3 regions of the Tissierella carlieri genome follow, and region 1 is predicted to be linked to each of the others. Evidence: riboswitches for the same ligand, from Rfam matches in the RefSeq annotation. Region 1 holds a riboswitch; each other region holds the start of a gene.

The links. A riboswitch is a leader RNA that binds a small molecule or an ion and turns the genes downstream of it on or off. The one in region 1 is predicted to bind S-adenosylmethionine.
Region 2: it holds a riboswitch for S-adenosylmethionine, as region 1 does, so the genes downstream of both, KQI38_RS06605 (homocysteine synthase) here and KQI38_RS01340 (homoserine O-succinyltransferase) in region 1, are expected to answer to the same signal.
Region 3: it holds a riboswitch for S-adenosylmethionine, as region 1 does, so the genes downstream of both, KQI38_RS17730 (methionine ABC transporter ATP-binding protein) here and KQI38_RS01340 (homoserine O-succinyltransferase) in region 1, are expected to answer to the same signal.

What each region holds. Positions count from the first base shown of each region.
Region 1 covers NZ_JAHLOH010000012.1:2,134-9,047, forward strand. The annotation lists gene KQI38_RS01330 (aspartate kinase) at 1-15, opposite strand, end outside; gene KQI38_RS01335 (homoserine dehydrogenase) at 32-1,261, opposite strand; gene KQI38_RS01340 (homoserine O-succinyltransferase) at 1,261-2,151, opposite strand; SAM riboswitch class I at 2,378-2,487, opposite strand; SAM riboswitch class I at 2,554-2,643, opposite strand; gene KQI38_RS01345 (RtcB family protein) at 2,719-3,933, opposite strand; gene KQI38_RS01350 (sensor domain-containing diguanylate cyclase) at 3,962-5,545, opposite strand; gene KQI38_RS22205 (hypothetical protein) at 5,687-5,809, opposite strand; partial or broken gene KQI38_RS01355 (GNAT family N-acetyltransferase) at 5,864-6,289, opposite strand; gene KQI38_RS01360 (GNAT family N-acetyltransferase) at 6,314-6,475, opposite strand; gene KQI38_RS01365 (GNAT family N-acetyltransferase) at 6,508-6,914, opposite strand, start outside.
Region 2 covers NZ_JAHLOH010000023.1:141,513-148,426, forward strand. The annotation lists gene KQI38_RS06590 (homocysteine S-methyltransferase family protein) at 1-1,137, opposite strand, end outside; gene KQI38_RS06595 (methionine synthase) at 1,091-1,768, opposite strand; gene metF (methylenetetrahydrofolate reductase [NAD(P)H]) at 1,859-2,743, opposite strand; gene KQI38_RS06605 (homocysteine synthase) at 2,855-4,147, opposite strand; SAM riboswitch class I at 4,265-4,380, opposite strand; SAM riboswitch class I at 4,825-4,923, opposite strand; gene KQI38_RS06610 (amidohydrolase family protein) at 5,111-6,914, shown strand, end outside.
Region 3 covers NZ_JAHLOH010000049.1:8,339-15,252, forward strand. The annotation lists gene KQI38_RS17720 (MetQ/NlpA family ABC transporter substrate-binding protein) at 27-833, opposite strand; gene KQI38_RS17725 (methionine ABC transporter permease) at 853-1,497, opposite strand; gene KQI38_RS17730 (methionine ABC transporter ATP-binding protein) at 1,497-2,501, opposite strand; SAM riboswitch class I at 2,600-2,699, opposite strand; gene KQI38_RS17735 (hypothetical protein) at 2,789-2,995, opposite strand; gene KQI38_RS17740 (hypothetical protein) at 3,120-3,326, shown strand; gene KQI38_RS17745 (spore coat protein) at 3,342-3,641, shown strand; gene pyrB (aspartate carbamoyltransferase) at 3,898-4,821, shown strand; gene KQI38_RS17755 (aspartate carbamoyltransferase regulatory subunit) at 4,821-5,249, shown strand; gene KQI38_RS17760 (dihydroorotase) at 5,251-6,438, shown strand; gene pyrF (orotidine-5'-phosphate decarboxylase) at 6,456-6,914, shown strand, end outside.

The sequences.
Region 1 (6,914 bases):
TTTCTGAACAATCATGAAATCACGTCCTTTTTTACACTTCTAGCCTTGCCACAAAATAATTCTTAGAATCTATCATAAATATATCAATTAATTTTTCTAATTTCTTTTTTGATATCAATTTAGTGGTAAATGCAATGCTATCCTTCTTTTCAATCATATCTTCTATAATTTCATTATCAATTATATATTTTTCTATTTTAACCTTGGTATCCTCCTTCACATTAATTCTCATATAATATTTGCCTCGATATAATTGATTAATGTTATTTAACTCACTATTTTCTAAAGAACAATTTCTTTGATAGGTATTGGACGTAATATCTATTAAATCACTTAATACTGCATTAGCTGTAGGAAATCTTCCAGCACCTTCTCCAAAGAATCTTAATTCTCCTACATTATCTCCTATAAAAGAAACCAAATTATTTGCATCATCAACTTTACTAAAATAAGAATTTTGGCTCATTATAACTGGCTCCACAGAAGCATAATACTTATTATCATTTACAATTGCTGTACCTAATAACTTAACTGTACAACTCATTGATTTTATATTCTTTATATCACTAAAGTTTATACTATTAATTCCATAACATGAAATATCTTCTTCACCTATCTTGTCTTTAAATGCAATAGTAGATAAAATCCTAAGTTTTCTTCTAGTATCATAACCTTCAATATCATCAGTAGGATTTGCCTCTGCATACCCTAACCTTTGACTTGTTTCTAATGCTTCCTGGAAATCCAAGTTTTCTGATATCATCTTTGTCAGTATATAATTAGATGTTCCATTTAATATGCCTCTTATTTCTTGTATTTGGTTTATATTTACCTGCTCTTTTAATGGTTTTATAATAGGGATGCCACCACCTACACTAGCTTCGTATAAAAAAGATTTATTCTTTGCTTTCGCTAAATTTGTTAACTCTTCCAGATGTTTTGCAACCACAGCTTTATTAGCTGTTATTACATCCTTCCCTTTATTTAATGCTTCTTTTATATAATAATATGGGTTATCTAAACCTCCCAAAACTTCAATAATTATATCAATATTATCATCTTCAATTATTTCGTAAATATCGGTGGTTAGTTTCTCTTTATCTATTTCAATATCTCTCTTCTTATCTATATCCTTTACCAAAATCTTAGATATGCTAATTTCTTGTTTTATTAGCTTCTCTAGATACTTCTTTCTTTCTTCTAGTATCTGTACAATACCTATTCCCACTGTTCCCAATCCTAATAAGCCAATATTCAACATTAATTTTCCCCCTCCTTTTGTATTAAATAATATCTTATCCAGTTATCTACTAAAATTTGCGAATAGCCGCTCCATGTATTTTCAGGTATTAGAGTAAAATCATCATTAGGAAAATAATTCTTAGGTAAATCTGGTGATAATCCTTTATCTCTATCTCTTCTATATTCATTGTATAAAGTATACCTATCATACTCTGGATGGCCTGTAATATATATCTGTTTCCCTTTTCTTCCAGCTACTATGTATATCCCAGCATCATTTGATTTTGATAAAACTTCTAATTCTTCTATATCTTTTATATCTTCTTCTTTAATCTCAAAATACCTAGAATGCGGAGAAAGTATCTTTTCTCCACATCTCTCAAATAGTGGGGAGTTTATATTTACAATCTCATGGCTGAATATCCCTGCTACCTTTTTATCTGTTGTATGCCTAGGTATCTTATAATTGTGATATAATCCTGCTACTGCTGCCCAACATAGATAGATAGTAGACTTAATATACTCATTAGAATAATCTATTATAGCTTTCAACTCTTTCCAGTAGGATATCTCATTAAAATCTACAAATTCCAAAGGGGTGCCAGTTATTATCATTCCATCATAATTTATATTTTTTATTTCACCTAATGTTTTATAAACTTTCTCTAGATAACTTAGATTTGTATTCTTAGACCTATATGTTTCTGTATATAAAAAATCTACCTGTATATCTATAAAGCTGTTTCCTAGTAATTTTAACAGTTGAAACTCCGTATCTAATTTATTTGGCATTAAATTTAATACTAATACTTTTGGCAAATCTTCAGATTTACTTTTAGAATTAATATCTATATTTTCCTTTCTAAGTAAATCTATGGCTGAAATATTTATATCAATTACTAATCCCATGTCTTACCCTCCTAATCCTATTTCAAAAGCTTTTATTATATCTCCAATATTCTCAGAACTAAATATCCCTCCTCATGCATGTAAGTTCTAAACTCTCCCCTGACAGTTGTTAACATGGAAATCACTAATTCTAGTTTTTTTCATTTTCTAATCCTCCTTTTTATAATTAAAAAATCCCTTTCTAAGATAAGAAGGGATTTATAATGCAAAAAGATATAGATTCCGCCTCTTATCTCTCAGTTTTCACCGCAGGAATTAGCACATTTTTTAAACTATATAGCTTAAAATTGTTGCTGGGTTTCATCGGGCCAGTCCCTCCACCTCTCTAGATAAGAAAATATTAAGTTGTAATTAAAAAACCTTCTTAGCTAATGCTAAGAAGGTCGATTTTCTATGAAATCTCTCTTATCGCCATTAGCAGAACCACCTTGCCAAATGGCAGGTTGGCGTAGGGTCATAGAGCTAATTCTCTACCCTAACTCTTGATAAGCAATACTATTAAATTGTTAAAATGATATTAACACAGAGGATTAAATATGTCAATGAAAAAATATCTTTTATTAATTCTTATGCTTTGAAATTATAAATTGGCTTTATTATGTCAATGACCTCAGCAGTTTCAGTAATATTATTTAATATTTCTTCAATCGCTTTATATGCAAATGGTGATTCATCTAAAGTATGTTCACTTATGGATGTAGAATAAATTCCTTCCATACTCTTTTTAAACTCATCTAAAGTGACAGCCTCCTTTGCAACATTTCTGCTCATAAGCCTTCCTGCTCCATGAGGAGCTGAATAATTCCATTCAGGATTACCCTTTCCAATGGCGATTATGGAACCATCTCTCATATTTATAGGAATTAGAACTTTTTCACCTTTATAGGCTGCTATGGCACCCTTCCTAATGATATTATCCTTGAAATTAATATAGTTATGAATAGTCTCAAAATAGTTAAATTCACTTAGCTCTTTTCCAAGTAAGTTTTTAAGAATAATATCTGACATTACTTCACGATTTAAACTTGCATATTCTTGACATATCCTCATATCATTTAAATACTTTTCTCTATGCTCCCCAGTTAAATAGCACAAAGCCTTGGGATATTTAGGCTGAAGTTCTGCATAGTCCTTTTCTAACTCTTCAAGAACCTTCTTTATTTCTTTTCTTCTGCCTTCTGCTTTATAGCGAGCAATTATTTCTTCTCTTTTAATAAAATAATCACCCTTGCCGCTACATAAATCTATTGCTAGTCTTTGATATATCTCTGCCACTTGCTTACCTAGGTTTCTGCTGCCTGAATGGATTACTAAATATTTATTGTTGTTGCTATCTACTCCGATTTCAATAAAGTGATTGCCACCCCCGAGAGTTCCTATACTTCTTTCAATTCTTTTAGTATCCTTCAAATCTCTAAGGCAATACAAATCCTTTAATTTATCAAATTTAAACTTTCTTTCATTATGTGTAGATTTTCCAGAAGGAATCTTTTTGTTTATTATATCATCTAACCTTGGTAAGTCTATGTCTATATCTCTAAGTTCTACAGTAAGCATTCCACATCCTATATCAACTCCAACAATATTGGGTATCACCTTATCCCCCATATCAGCTGTAAATCCAATTACACAACCCATACCTTGATGAACATCTGGCATTATTCGAACCTTTGAATCCTGGATGAAATCTTGATTTAACAAATCAAGTATTTGCTCCTTTGCTCCGTCTTCAAGATTATCAGTAAATATCTTGGCAATATTATATCTTCCTTGTAATTCCATTTAGTCACATCCTTCTTTAATCATATTATCATATATCAAGTGTGGCTCTATTCTTTCCTTCTTTCTTAGATTTATATAAGGCCATATCTGCTCTTTTAACTACAGATGAAAAATCTTCATCATCTTTATTAAAATAAGAAGCACCTATTGAGATAGTTATATGGTATTTTTCGCCTTGGTCCTCATACTCAAAATTTTCTATATCTCTTAAAATCTTATCTGTAAATGAATCTAAATGTTCTTCTTTCAGCCCTTCACAAATAAGAAGGAATTCTTCTCCTCCCCATCTACAAAGAAAATCTGTTTTTCTTGTAGATTTATTTATGATTTCTACAAGATTTCTTAAAACTCTATCCCCTACATCATGTCCGTAACTATCGTTTATTTTTTTGAAATCATCTATATCAAAGATAACAACGGCAAAAACATTATTATATCTTTTAAATAAATAAAATGTTTCTTGCAGCTTTTTTGTGGCAGCTCTCCTATTAAAAGCCTTAGTGAGTTCATCTATATTTAATTTTTCTCTTAATTCTTTATTAGAATTTTGATAATACCAATGTTCTAAAATTAATACTATTAAAATTCCTATAAGGATCAATCCAAGTGATAAAACTCCTACTAATGCAGTCATTTTAGAAATAGCTTTATCACCATCCTCAGAAATTTCATCTATATAAGGTTGAATGTCATCAAAATAAACACCCATTGCAATAATCCAATTATATTCTTTATATAACTTTGCATAAGTTAATTTTTCAGCAACTTCGTCACGTGTTTTCTTTTTAAAAAAATAGGTAAAATATATTTCCCCATTTTCTTTAATTCCGTTGAGTTCTGTTAGGTAAGGATAATTACCTTCAATATCTTGAGTCTTTGTAGATAAATACGTACCTTCTGTGTCTTTTAAGTTTGGATGGATGAGGCGAATGGCATAATTGTCTCCACCATCATAATTCACAATCTCATTAATCCAAATATAAGCATCATTTTCAAAGCTATCACTATGTATTCGTTTCTTTATAGATTCTGTAGTTGCATGTTTTATGTAATCTTTAGTAACTCCATAAAAAATATAATATTTTCCATAATCATCTTCATTATACGTTATAGCCTTTTTCTTTAAATCATCAATATAATCATAGACATCTCTTGTATCCTCCATATGGCCTATATTATTCTGGTATAAAATTTTATCTGTAGATCTATCTAATATAAATATATCGAAAGCCTCTTTGATAGTTCCTGTATCAAAGTAGTCAATGACTTTCTCTAAAAAATCTTCTTTTTCTGATCTATAATATTCTTCTATAACTTTAGTAGCTCTATTTATACGATTTCTATTTACTTCCATTATCTCAACTTGTGTTTGCTCAATATTATTTATCATATTATTGACTGAATCCCTAAGAAAATCCTTCTTTATATCTATAATGCGATCTTTAGTATATTGGGCATATAATACTTTTACATCCTTAAATGTAGATATGTAAGAATAATTCAAAATAACCAGTAAAGAAGCTATGGAAAAGATAAGTAAAAAAATATATAGTTTTCTTACTCTCTCCAGGCTATCAATTCTGTCAATCAATTTATGTATCCGCTTTTTCAATTGGACCATCCTTTCGGCTCACTAATTACCTTCCTATTTATAATTTCATTGTATCATAACTGTTATAATAGTTGTAACTCGTTATATAAAATTATTCGAATATTAAAGAAATGCTCCAGCCTATAAAGACTGGAGCATTCTCTAGCTAATGTTTAAAGCTACTAATCTACCTTCTTCAAATCTTATTATATCATCATAATATTTAGTAAAATCTTCGTTCACTTTATGAGTAATAAATAAGACTGTAAGATCATCTCTTTTCAATAAATATTCTTCTATTTTTCTTTAAAGTTTATTATTTAAGAAAAGCTAATCTGATTAATATTCTTTATTCTTATTTCTCCATTCACTTTTACTAAGTTTATAATAGTGGAATTCTTCATTTTCAATCTCAATACTACTTATATAGCTAAATCCACATTTTTGAATTACTCTATTTGAAGGTATATTATGTGTTAGCGCTATTGCGTTTAGCACCTCAATATTAGTATTTTCAAATAAACACCTTATTAATCCTTGTGCCGCCTGAGTTGTATATCCCTTAGATCTATAATTCTTTGAAATAGCATAGGCTATCTCTCTATTGGGTGGTGGCAATTCATCTTTTAAACCTGTACAACACCACCCAATAAACTCATTCGTTTCCTTTAATATGATACCTAAAAATAGTAACTGGTTCTGAATATTAGGAACAGTTTCTAAAAATTCTTTATTACTTTTTATATGAAAATCTATTAACCATTCCTTACGCTGTTCCTTTGTTGATTTTCAATCAGGTAAATAATCTGTTATTTCAGGCTGTAATGTAAGATCATATAACTCATCCAAATCCTCTAATCTAAATTCTCTTAATACTATATCCTTACAATCTATTGTAAAGACATTTTTTGAGCTTATCTCTTCATAACTCGTAATTTTACTTTTAGACATAATTATTACTCCTCCCTTATTATTAAATACACCTACTTTTTAATCTTTAAATATTCCTCTTTTGTAAGAGAATAATAGGGTTCTCCATTGTAAAAATCAAACTCTTCAGGTAGACCACTAACAAAGTACTGAAATTTAAATCCAAGCTTTTGTATTACTCTATTTGAGGCCATATTTTCTGGTTTTGCTAAGGCAATAATTTTTTGAAGCCCTATTGTATTAAAACAATAGTGAATCAATGCAGTCATGGCTTCAGTAGCATATCCATGTCCCCAGTAATCTTGCCCAATCAAATAATATATCTCCTTCTCTGGATAGAAGCAATCCAGAATTCCAACTCCACACCAACCAATAAATTTACCTGTCTCTTTTAAAAAGATTGCAAAAGAATATTTAAAATCTCCCTCAAAACCAGTTTCATAAGAATTAATCAACCATT
Region 2 (6,914 bases), on a different contig from region 1:
TTCTTCTTCATTTATCTCTGGCAACCCTACATTTACATCTAAGATATCTGCTCCTGCTTCAACTTGAGCTATGGCTTCTCTTAATATATAATCTATATCTCCTTTAATTAAGGCTTCTTTGAAAAGTTTTTTTCCTGTAGGGTTTATCCTTTCACCGATTACCTTTACTCCATCAATAACTACTGCATTTGTAGGAGTACATATACCATTTATAGGATAATATTCTCTGTCTTGTGCTACTATATTATTTAAAGAACTAACCAAAGTCTCTATATGTTTATCCGTCGTTCCACAACATCCACCTATAACCTTTACACCCTTTTCTCCAAATCTCCTTACATATAGAGCAAATTCTTCTGGAGAGATATTATAAACTGTATTTCCATCAACTATAGATGGCAGTCCTGCATTTGCTTGAACCATAACTGGTACCTTAGAAATCTTTAATATTTCATCTACTATAGGTTCTATTTCTTTAGGACCTAACGAGCAATTAACTCCCAATGCATCTACTCCTAATCCTTGCAGTACCATGACCATAGATATAATATTGCAACCTGTAAAAGTTCTTTTATCTTTTTCAAAACTCATAGTACAAAATACTGGTAAATCTGAATTTTCCTTAGCTGCTAATATAGCTGCCTTTGCTTCATATAAATCTGTCATAGTTTCTATCAGTATTAGATCTACTCCGTTTTTTACCCCCTGAATCACTTGATCTTTAAAGATATTATAAGCATCTTCAAATCCCAATGTTCCCATAGGCTCTAATAACTCTCCAATAGGTCCTATATCTAAAGCTATATATACATCTTTTCCGTCAATAGCTTCTTTTGCATTTTTAACTGCCCTATGAATTATTTCTTCAACAGTATAACCACTATTTTTAAGTTTAAGTTCATTGGCACCAAATGTATTAGTAGTTATAATCTTTGAGCCTGCTTCTATATATTTCTTATGGATTTCAACTATTATTTCAGGTGATTCAATATTTAATTTTTCTGGTAATTCACCTATCTTTAGTCCTCTGCTTTGAAGCATAGTACCCATAGCTCCATCAAATATTATAATTCCTTCATTTAAAAAATCTCTAAGTCCCACATCTAGCATCTCCCTTACTAAAATTACATGTAGCATATTTATTACAGTTTAAACAGGTAATTTCTTCTGCCTTACTATCTATGTCTATGATTCCTGCTATTGCTGTAACTGATTTTCTAGGTATTAATATACTTTCAGATGAAGCCATAAGTCCCATGAATTTTTTTGCTCCCAATACTTCCAAAAAATCACTTTGGATATTCAATGGAAAGTCTCCATAGCCAGGACTATATCTAGAAGTTAATTTTTTATTATCTTGGGCTATAATATCACTTATATCTTTACATAATCTATTACATATTTCTTCAATAGCAGCAGTAGCACAAGCATCCAATATCAATGCCTTTGTCATATTAGTTTTTTCATAGTACCTTATTTTAGTATCCACATCATGACCTAAAGTTGCAGCCATTAGTACACAAGACTCTGATTTGTTTAAATGTTTCTTAATATCATTTCCTATTAGTTTTAGACTGCTATTATCTAACAATAGCTTACCCTTCCTCTTTGAAATACAAAAAAATCTATAAATATATTTCTCTTTCTTTAAATAATTTATTTCATCTATAGATTCTTCGATTATCATATTAGTAACACTGTCTATTTCTTGATTCTTATATCCTAAATATCTTAAAATTTCAGTCTTATTTCTTTCAATTCTATCCATGAATTATCACAACCTCTTTATATCTTTATATTAAATGAAATTTACAGACTTTCAGTTCTCTTTAATGATGCTGTAACTACTCATTGATTATTAAATCACCTTTTTTCTATTTATGGAGCTTACTATAAATTCAATATTATTAGTTATACTTTTAGCTATATAAGGATTATTCATAGTATATAAATGAATTCCCTTAATCCCAGATGATGCTAAATCTACTATTTGTTCCAGTGCGAAGGCTATTCCAGCATCCCTTAAAGCAAGCTTATCATATTCATATTTATTCATAATTCTAAGGAACTTATTTGGAAGTGAAGCTCCGCAAAGGGAGATTACTCTTTCTATTTGCTTTTTATTTATTACTGGCATAATTCCTGCCTGTATTGGAGCTTTAATTCCTTTTTGTTCTGCCTTATCTAAGAGATTATAGAAATAGGAGTTATCAAAGAAAAGTTGAGAAATAAAATAATCTGCACCAGCCTCTTCCTTTAATTTAAGTATTCTAATATCTTTATCAATATCTTTTTTGCTTTCTATATGTCCCTCAGGATAGCAAGCGGCAGCTACTCCAAAATCTCCACTTTGTTTTATATATTGTATAAGTTCTTGAGAGTTATTGAACTCTCCTACTCCTATGCTTCCAATATCACCTCTTAGGGCTAATATGTTATTTATACCTTTCTCTTTTAGTTCTTCTAGTACACAATCCATATACTCTTTACTAGAACCTATACAAGTTAAATGTGCTAAAGATTCAATATTATATCTATCCTTCATTAAATGTGATAACTGACAGGTTCTGTTGTTGTTAACACTACCCCCTGCTCCATATGTAACACTTATATAATCAGGATTTAAAACACTTAATTCTTCTATGGTATCATATACTGTCTCTATTGGATAATCAGGCTTAGGGGGGAATATCTCAAAGGAAAAAACTAAGTTTTTCTTATCAAATAATTGTTTTATATTCATATTTGCCTCCTTTAATATCTCATTATAATATTTCAATTTTATATAGATAATTATTAGGCAAATTGCTAAAACTCTTGAAGTTCTAGCAATTTGTCTATAATATGTGCTGCTTTAAGATCTTACTGCTCTCTCAAGTGCTTGCTCAATGTCTTCTATTAAATCCTCTACATCTTCTATTCCTATTGATAATCTTATTAAGTCTGGAGCAACACCTGCTTTTATTTGGTCTTCCTCATTTAGCTGTGAATGTGTAGTACTAGCCGGATGAATGACAAGAGATTTTGCATCAGCCACATTTGCAAGGTGTGAAAATATCTCTAGTGATTCTATAAATCTCTTTCCTTCTTCAACTCCACCCTTTATTCCAAACGTAAATATAGACCCTGCTCCTTTAGGAAAATACTTCTTAGCAAGATAGTTGTATTTATTTCCTTCTAAGCTAGGATAATTTACCCAAGAAACTAAAGGATGTTTGTATAGAAACTCAGCTATTCTTTTTGCATTAGCCACATGCCTTTCAACTCTCAATGATAAAGTTTCAAGTCCTTGTAAGAATAAGAACGAATTGAATGGACTTAGGGCTGCACCAGTATCTCTTAAAAGCTGTACCCTAGCTTTTACAATATAAGCCGCTTCTCCAATATCTCTTGCATATACTAAACCATGATAGCTTGGATCAGGTGTATTGAATCCTAGAAACTTAGGGTTATTTAGCCAATTAAATTTTCCAGAATCAACTATTACTCCTCCTATTGAGGTCCCATGACCTCCAATGAATTTTGTTGCAGAGTGAACTACAATATCTGCTCCAAATTCTATAGGCCTTATGAGATACGGTGTACCAAATGTATTATCTATAATTAAAGGTATATTGTTTTCATGTGCAATCTTAGCCACAGCCTCAATATCAATAAGATTTATTCCAGGATTTCCTATACTTTCTATATAAACTGCCTTAGTATTCTCATTTATAGCCTTTCTAAAGTTTTCTGGATCATCTGGATCAACAAAAACTGTATTTATACCTAACTTTGGTAAAGTTGTAGAAAACAAAGTATGAGTGCCTCCATATAATGTACTTGCTGATATTATCTCATCTCTAACACCAGCAATATTCAAAATTGCATAAGTAATGGCAGCTGAACCAGAACCAACGGCTAATGCTCCAACTCCCCCTTCTAATGCTGCTATTCTCTTTTCAAAGGCATCAGTTGTTGGGTTCATTATTCTTGTATAAATATATCCTTCTTCTTTTAATGCAAATAGATTTGCTCCATGTTCAACACTGTCAAAAACATAGGATGTAGTTTGGTATATAGGCACTGCCCTAGATCCAGTAGTTTTATCAACTTCCTGTCCTGCATGTACTTGTAATGTATCAAATTTTAATTTTCTTTCACTCATTATAATCTCTCCTTTATTCAATAAAATTTATTTGCTACTAGATAATAAAAAACCTCCTTTCCTAATTTTTTAATATTAGATGAAAGGAGATTACACTCATAACAGTATGCAAACACCTTCTCATCTTTCTCTAAGTTCGATTGAACTTAGGGTAGGATTTGGCACCTTTTCAGATTAATCTGAAGGTTGCCGAAGTTTCACAGGGCCTTTCCCTCCACCTCTCTTGATAAGAATATTAAATTATTGAATTTTTAAAATTATACTTATCCATAATTTTTTCGCAGTTTCGCAACTCAAATCTATTTACTCGCTATGCTCGTATAGATTTGGTGCTCATTGCCTTTTTGTCCAACGAGCATATATATGCGAGTTGCAGACAAAACGGACAGCGAAGTGAACGCTAGTGAACGTAGAAATGAGCGAAGCAAATGGTGCGTTTGACCTACTAAAGCTCACAACCCTTATCTACCCCGTAGGGCATAATTCAGTGGTGTCCGCTAGGACCTATCGTTCGCTAAGTTAGGTCATTTCCCGCAGTTTCGCAACTCAAATCTATTTACTCGCTACGCTCGTATAGATTTGGTGCTCATTGCGTTTGACCTACTAAAGCTCACTATCGTTCGCTAAGTTAGGTCATAAAAAAACCTCTTTAGCTAAAAAGAGGTAAAATAATCGAAATCTTATCTCTCAGCTAATGCTGTAGGATTTAGCACCATGTAATTAATACTGGTTGCTGGGTTTCATAGGGCCTTTCCCTCCACCTCTCTTGATAAGTCTAATTTTAAATTAAGCTAATTATATTAGATAATGAAATAGATGTCAATAGTTGTTTTATATATTTAATTTTATTTTTAATAATTGAATTCCATTAATTGTCTTTGTTTTGTAAAGACTTCTTCTTTTCTTTATGATAAAATATTACATTATGAGACAAGCTATTTAAAAAAGAGAGGAAGTGTGCAAGTGAATCTCAAAAGAGTAATTTTTTTATCATTATCAATTATTATGTTGTTAAATATAATACCCGTTCAAACCTTTGCCGATAACCCGATTATATATGACATAGTCATAAAAGGTGGAACTGTTTATAATCCATCTACGGATCACGAACTTAAGGATTATAATATTGGAATAATTGGTTCTAAGGTAGAAAAAATAACCAAGGAAGAATTGAAAGGAGAAAAAGTAATTGATGCAGATGGTCTTGTTATTTCTCCTGGATTTGTAGACCTTATATCATATGATCCAAACTCTGTGGGTATAGAGTTAAAGGTATTGGATGGTGTAACTAGCAATCTAGCTATGCATGGTGGTACCGAGGATGCTGTCTCTTGGTATAGAGCTTGGGAAAAAAATGGAGTATTGGCTAACTTTGGGGCTTCATCTTTTGTTACAAGACATAGATGGCCTATTGTAGGATATGGCGTAGATACTGAAGTAACTAAGGAAGAGGATATACAAAAATTAGTAGATGTTGTAAGAAAAAATGTTGAAGCCGGTGCATTAGGCATTTCTTTTAGCTTTGAATATGTACCTGGAGTAAAAAATGAAGTTATTCCACTATTAAATTTAGCTAAGGAATATAATCTACCTACCTTCTATCATTTAAGACATTCAGATGAAGAAAAAGGCTTAGATGGCATTCAAGAAGTAATAGATTATGGAAAAGAAACTGGCGCTATAATCCATATTATGCATATCAACAGTACAGGCGGTACTTTTGTTATGGACAAGGCTTTGGATATGGTAAAAAAGGCTAAGGAGGAAGGCTTGGATATTACAACTTGTTTTTATCCATATGACTATTGGGCAACCTATATAGATTCAGCTCGTTTCCGTCCAGGCTGGCAAGATAGGTTCAAAATCACTTATGAAGATTTACAGATAGGCGGTACAGATATTAGAATTACAAAAGATACATTCGATAGGTATCGTCAGCAACATCTATTAGTTGCCGCCCATGGTTCCATGCCTGAATCAGAACTTATAATGCTCTTAAAAGACCCTGACACTATGATAGGAAGTGATACTATCATAGAGCCAAGCTATAATAATCATCCTAGAGGCGCTGGAACTTATAGCCGTGTATTTGGTAAATATGTTAGAGAAGAAAAAGTATTATCTATAATGGATGCAATAAAGAAAGTATCTTACCTCCCTGCTAAAAGAATGGAAAGTTCCGCTCCTTCTATGAAATATAAGGGTAGAATAGAAGTTGGAGGAGATGCAGATATTACTATATTCAATCCAGATACAATAATAGACAAATCTACTGTAAAAGATTCTGGTGCTCCTTCAGTTGGAATCGAATATGTACTCGTCAATGGGGTTATCGTAAAAAATAAAGATGGTATAGTTAAAGGAGTAAAACCTGGAAAACCTGTGAAATCCTACTTTGTAGACAAAACTCCTGATAATGAACCTATTGACTTCAAAATCAAAGTAGATGATAAAGAAGAAGTGTCTATGGAAAAAATATATAAAATTGATGATAAAATATATCTTCCTATAAGAGAAACCTTTGAAACACTAAATATTCCAGTTGAAAACTCAATAGATGGTAGTATAAATATCGGAAATATATTAAATTTAGAAATTGGAAGTAGAAAGGCTAATTTAAGAGAAAAAGAATTGCAATTAATAGGTGAACCAATTATATATAAAGAAAACACCTATATTTCTCTTGAAGATCTCAATATATTGTTAAATGAGGATTATGAAATAAATCAATCTGAAAACTTATTGGATTTAAAACTAATTGCGACAA
Region 3 (6,914 bases), on a different contig from region 1:
GGCAAGTTTACCTTGCCTCTATTTCTTTAAAATGCTGGAACTACAGCACCATCATAATTTTCTTCTATATATTTTTTTACCTTTTCAGACTGTAATGCTTTCAATAATTTAACGAATTTATCTTGTGTTTCTTCTCCAGTTCTTACGGCTATAAGATTAGCATAAGGTGATTCTCCGCCTTCAATCAAAAGACCATCTTTTACAGGATTAAGTCCTCCCTCAAGGGCATAGTTACCGTTAATTATAGCGCCATCGACATCATCTAAAGTTGTTGGAAGGAAAGCAGCTTCAAGAGCCTTAAATTTAATGTTTTTAGGATTATCTACTATATCAGTTTTTTCGTTAGCTGCATATCCAACATCATCTTTTAGTTTGATTAATCCATTAGCTTCGAGTAAAAGTAAAGCTCTACCACCATTTACTGTATCATTTGGTATAGCTATTACAGCACCATCTGGTATTTCATCTATAGATTTATATTTAGAAGAGTATAATGCCATTGGCTCTACATGAATTTTTCCTAAAGAGACTAAGTCTAAGTTTTGTTTTGCTTTAAAATCATTGAAATAAGGTTCATGCTGAAAGAAATTAGCATCTATATCTCCATCATTAAGAGATAGGTTTGGCGTTACATAGTCTGCTGCGAATTCAATTATTTCAATTTCAATTCCTTCTTTTTTCAGATCATCTACAACTAAACTAACTAATTTAGCATGTGGGTCTGGAGATACACCTATTTTAATTTTGTTCGTTTCGGAAGGCTTAGAGCTACAGCCTGCTAAAACTGATAATGATAATACGACAATTAATACAAGTGATAATAATTTTTTCAATTTAATTCCCCCATTTATTTTATTTATTTTTATTTATTTTTAAAGAAATATAGTTACCTAAAAGTTGTACTCCTTGAACTAAAATTATAATGACTACAAGGGCTACAAACATTACATCTTTTTGCCATTTATATAGTCCAAAACGAATAGCTAGATCACCTAATCCACCACCTCCTATAGCACCTGCCATGGCCGAATATCCAATTAGATTTATTATAGTTAAGGTTACTCCGGACACTATAGAAGGAAGTGACTCTGGAATAAGAACTTTTCCAACAATTTGTTGAACTGTAGCCCCCATAGCGAGACTAGATTCAATTACACCCCTGTCGATTTCCTTTAAACTCCCTTCCATAACTCTAGCTACGAAAGGAGCTGCAGCTAGGGACAAAGGTACTATAGTTGCTGTTGTACCTATTTTTGTACCAACTATAAGCTTTGAGATAGGAAATGCTAAAATCATTAGAATAATGAAAGGTATAGATCTCATTACATTTATAATACTCCCTAAAATCTTGTTAAACGTAGGCTTTTCCCAGATATTATCTTTTTCAGTAATTACCAATAGAATTCCTAGTGGAAATCCTAGCAATAATGAAAATACTGTTGAGAAAAATACCATATATAGAGTTTCTAATAAAGAAGGTATAACTAACTCAGCCATTATATCACCTCCACGTGAACATCTTCATTCTCTAAAAATGAAAGAGCTTTATTTATTTCTTCATCTTCTCCAATTAATTCTAATATTAGATGGCCTACACTAGTGGATTGCAATTTGTTGATATTTCCTGATAATATATTCACATCAATATTAAAACTTCTTATTACTTTAGATACAATTGGTCTTTTAGCACTATCTCCTAAAAAACTTAATCTAATAAGATTTCCCTTAAAATCATTTGGATTTATAATTTCTTCTTCTATATTTCCTTGTAAAGAGCTGATGAAGGCTTGGGCAATCTTTGTCTTAGGTTCTCTAAAGAGATTTTCTACGGTATTTTCTTCTACAACTTGTCCATCTTCCATAATAGCAATTCTATCGCATATTTCCTTTACTACTTCCATCTGATGGGTTATCATCACTATGGTTATATTTAACTCATCTCTTATTTTTTTTAGTAATTCTAATATAGACTTTGTAGTCTTCGGGTCCAATGCAGAGGTTCCCTCATCACTAAGAAGTATTTTAGGATTATTAGCAATGGCTCTTGCGATAGCCACTCTTTGTTTTTGGCCTCCGCTTAGTTGACTAGGATAGCTGTTTTTTTTATCTTTTAAATCTACATATTCTAAAAGCTCATTAACTCTATTATGAATTTTTTCAGAATCCATTTTTTCTAACTGTAAAGGAAAGGCTATATTTTCATAAACAGTTTTTTGAGATAATAGATTAAAATGTTGAAATATCATACCTATTTCTTTTCGCTCTTTTCTTAAACTTTCCTTGTCAAGTGCTGTTAGATCTATTCCATCAATAAATATTTTTCCTTTCGTTGGTTCCTCAAGTCTATTTAAACATCTAATTAAAGTGGATTTTCCAGCGCCACTTAATCCAATAATCCCAAAAATCTCTCCTTTCTTTATATTCAGGTTTACATTGTTTACTGCTGTTAATTTCTCTTTGTCACTAAAAAATATTTTAGATAAATTATTGATTTTAATCATTTAATATATTCACCCCTTAAATTGCTAAAACAAAAACCTCTTTATTTAAAGAGGTCTAAATAAAAAAACCTCTTCAGAAGAAAGAGGTCTACATTCCTCTCTCATCTTTCGGTACAAATACCGTTGGATTTAGCACCTTGTAATAATACAGGTTGCCGGGCTTCATAGGGCCATTCCCTCCGCCACTCTCGATAAGAGTTATATTCAGTTGATTTTAAAATTCATTTTAATACTATTTCTTAATTTTGTCAACTATAAATTTAAAAAAATTTTACTTTTACCTTTTTTTATAATTCATCGTACCATTCTAAATCATCAAAACTAGTAAAAAAGGATTGTGGATATAAAAATATATCATTGGAAAAGCCTACATAAGCATCTGGTCTTCTAGAATCCAAATTTTCATAGCTTGTAAAATCTGTGTTTTGAAGATTTTCACTTTGGTAATATATGTCGAATTCAGGATTGTTTTTTATACTAGGGATTCTTTCCATTTTTACACCTCCTGAATTTAGTTTTTCCTATTTATTTAATTATATTTAAGAATCTTTTGGAAGAATAAAAAAATTATTTTAACAAACAATAAAGGAGAACAAAAAAATTGAAAGGAGTGTATTTATGGCACTTAAAAATACTGTAAATTTAAATAGTGTAACTCAACAAGAACTTAACTGTGTAAAAGAAATTGCTGGTGGTCACTTAACTATGAGTAGTAAGTTTGGAACTTATGCAAATCAAGTTCAAGATCCACAATTAAAACAAATGCTTCAGCAAGCAAGTACAGACGCAAAAACTACTGCCACTAACCTAATTAATTCATTATAAGAGGAGGGAAAATAAATGATGCAAGAAAGAGATATTGTAAATGATATTTTAGCAGGAGCTAAAGCTAGTATAAATACTTATACAACAGCTATAATGGAATGTTCAAATCAACAATTAAGATCAACTCTACAGACATTAAGAAATGAAGCAGAACAAATGCAATATCAATTATACCAAATAGCCGAGCAAAAAGGATATTATAAGCCAGCTCCGCCAGCTAATAAAAATGACGTAAATCAAATAAAGAACACATTAACATCAGCTGCTAATAGTACAAATACAACTACAACAAATACAAATCAGCAAATGCAATAGTAAGTATTGAGAACTCCAAATTAAGGAGTTCTCAATTTTTAAATAAAAATTTTTAATTACAACTGGGATAAAACTTATAGACATTTTATTTTTAATATGCTATTATATTATAGATATAAATACCTTTAATCTAATCCAGAGAGGTTAGGAAGGAGAGCGTAGATAAATATTTATGGTATACTTGTGCCTTCCTATTTGGAAGGTTTTTTCGAACGCTAATCCTTTAAAAGGCTACTAAGTTAAAGGAGGAATTAAAATGTTAAAAGGAAGGCATCTAATTGATCCACAGGATTTTACTGTGGAAGAGCTAGAAGAGATATTTCAATTAGCAGAAGAAATTATTGAGAAACCAGAAGACTTTACCCATATTTGTGATGGAAAGGTTTTGGGGACATTATTTTTCGAACCTAGTACTAGAACTAGGTTAAGTTTTGAAGCTGCAATGCTTAGGCTAGGAGGAAAAATAGTAGGTTTTTCAGAGCCAGGTTCAAGTTCTGTAACTAAAGGAGAGAATTTACCTGATACCATAAGAACAGTTGCAGCGTACACAGATATTATTGCTATACGTCACCCAAAGGAAGGGGCACCAAAATACGGTTCACAGTTTTGTGATATTCCTCTAATAAATGCAGGTGATGGTGGTCACCAGCACCCAACTCAAACACTTACAGACCTTTTGACTATTAGAGTTGCAAAAGGTAACTTTTCTAATTTAACCATAGGACTATGTGGAGATCTTAAATTTGGTCGTACAGTTCATTCTTTAATAAAAGCAATGTCAAGATATGATAATATTAGATTTATATTAATATCCCCTAATGAATTACAAACTCCTGAATATATTAAGACTGAGATTCTAGATAAAAAAGCTCTAGATTATTTAGAAGTAGAAAGACTTGAAGAAGTTATAGATCAGTTGGATATACTATATATGACTAGAGTACAAAAAGAGCGTTTTTTCAATGAGGCTGATTATATAAGACTAAAAGATAGTTATATATTAGATAATGTTAAGTTAAAATCAGCTAAATCAGATTTAACAATTCTTCATCCACTTCCAAGAGTAAATGAAATAAGCATGGAAGTAGATAATGACCCTAGAGCTTGGTATTTTAAACAAGCAAAATACGGAATGTTTGTTAGAATGGCTTTAATCGTTAAATTATTGGGGGTGAAATAATGTTAAATATTAATAGTATTACAAAAGGCATTGTTATAGATCATATTAAACCAGGATATGGATTTTTTATATTTAAACATTTAAAACTAGATGAGGCTGATTTTACTGTGGCTCTTATAATGAATGCTGCTAGTAAGAAGCATGGATGTAAGGATATGATTAAAATTGAAAATGTTATAGATATAGATTTAGCAATGTTAGGATTTATTGACCCAAATATTACAGTAAACATTATTGAAAATGAAAGAATTACAGAAAAAATCAATTTATCATTGCCAGATAGAGTAGAAGGAATTATTGAATGTAAGAACCCTAGATGTATAACCTCCAATGAAAGAGGAATAGTCCATAGATTTGTTTTAATCGATGAAGATAAGGGAAGATACAAATGTGAATATTGTGATCAGATATATTCTTGGGAGGGATAGAGTGGATATTCTTATAAAAGGAGCAAGAATAGTAGATGAGTCCAAGGATTTTCTTGGGGATTTATATATTAAAAATGGAATAATAGAAGATTTCGGTGTAAATTTAGATTATAATTGTACAGAAATAGATGGAGAAGGCTTAGTTCTTATGCCTTCATTCATCGATTTACATGTTCATTTTAGGGAACCAGGATTTACTCATAAAGAAGACTTATTTACTGGGGGACTGGCAGCATTAAAAGGTGGATATACATTAGTCAACCTAATGGGAAATACTAATCCGATTTGCTCTTCAATGGAAACAGTAGAATATGTGCTGAATAAAGCAAAGGAACTGGATTTAGTGAATATCCATCAAACTGTTTCTATCACAAAGGATTTTGATGGACATACTCTTAAACATTTGGATAGATTAGATAATAGAGTAAAATTTATTTCTGATGATGGCAAAGGAATAAAATCAAATATCGTTATGTATAAGGCTATGACTAAGGCTAAGGAAAAAGGACTAACTATCATGACCCATGCAGAAGATGATGATTTGACTCCAATTGACTATAGAATATCGGAAAATATTATTACAATAAGAGATATTTATTTATCAAGGGTAACTGGGGCAAGGTTACATTTATGCCATGTAAGTACAAGAGAGGCTATTGAGGAAGTAAGAAAAGCAAAATCAGAAGGAGTTAATGTTACATGTGAAGTAACACCACATCATATAGCTCTTTGGGATAATGATTTTAAGGTTAATCCTCCTATAAGAGCAAAGGAAGATGTAGAATCACTTATTCAAGGGATAATAGATGGCACTGTAGATACCATAGCTACAGATCATGCACCCCATACTGAAGAAGATAAAGAAAAAGGAGCTCCGGGACTATCTGGAATAGAAACAGCTTTTCCTGTTTCTTATACGACTTTAGTTAAGTCTAGTAAAATAGATTTAATGAAATTGTCTCAAATAATGTCAGGAAATGCAGGAAGAATAATAGGGGTCAGAAAAGGTAAAATAGAAAAAGGCTATGATGGAGATATAGTTTTATTAGATTTAAATAAAGAAATTATAATAGATGGAGAAAAATTTATATCTAAGGGAAAGAATACTCCATTTAACGGAATGAAGTTTTGTGGACAGGTAATTATGACATTAAAAAATGGAGAGTTTAAATATATAAATAAGGATTAAAAATTTGGGGTGAGAATGTGATAATTGATAGATTATATGATGAGGTAGAGAAAAAAGGAAATGTTTGTGTTGGATTAGATACTAGTCTAGACTATATTCCTGAAAAAATAAAGAAGAAGTACAAAGATATAGACGAGGTTATTTTTCAATTCAATAAGAAAATAATTGATTGTACAGAGGATATAACTGCAATTTATAAGCTGCAAATTGCATATTATGAAGCTTATGGAATTCGTGGCCTATTTGGCTATATGAAAACCTTAGAATATCTAAGGGGCATCAATGCACTATCCATAGGAGATGTAAAGCGTGGAGACATTGCTTCTACAGCAGATATGTACGCTAAAGCACATTTTGAGGGCGATTTTGAAACTGATTTTATTACCCTTAATCCATATATGGGCTTTGACAGCATTACACCATATTTTAAATATCTAGACAAAGGCAATAAGGGGATATTTGTACTTCTTAGAACT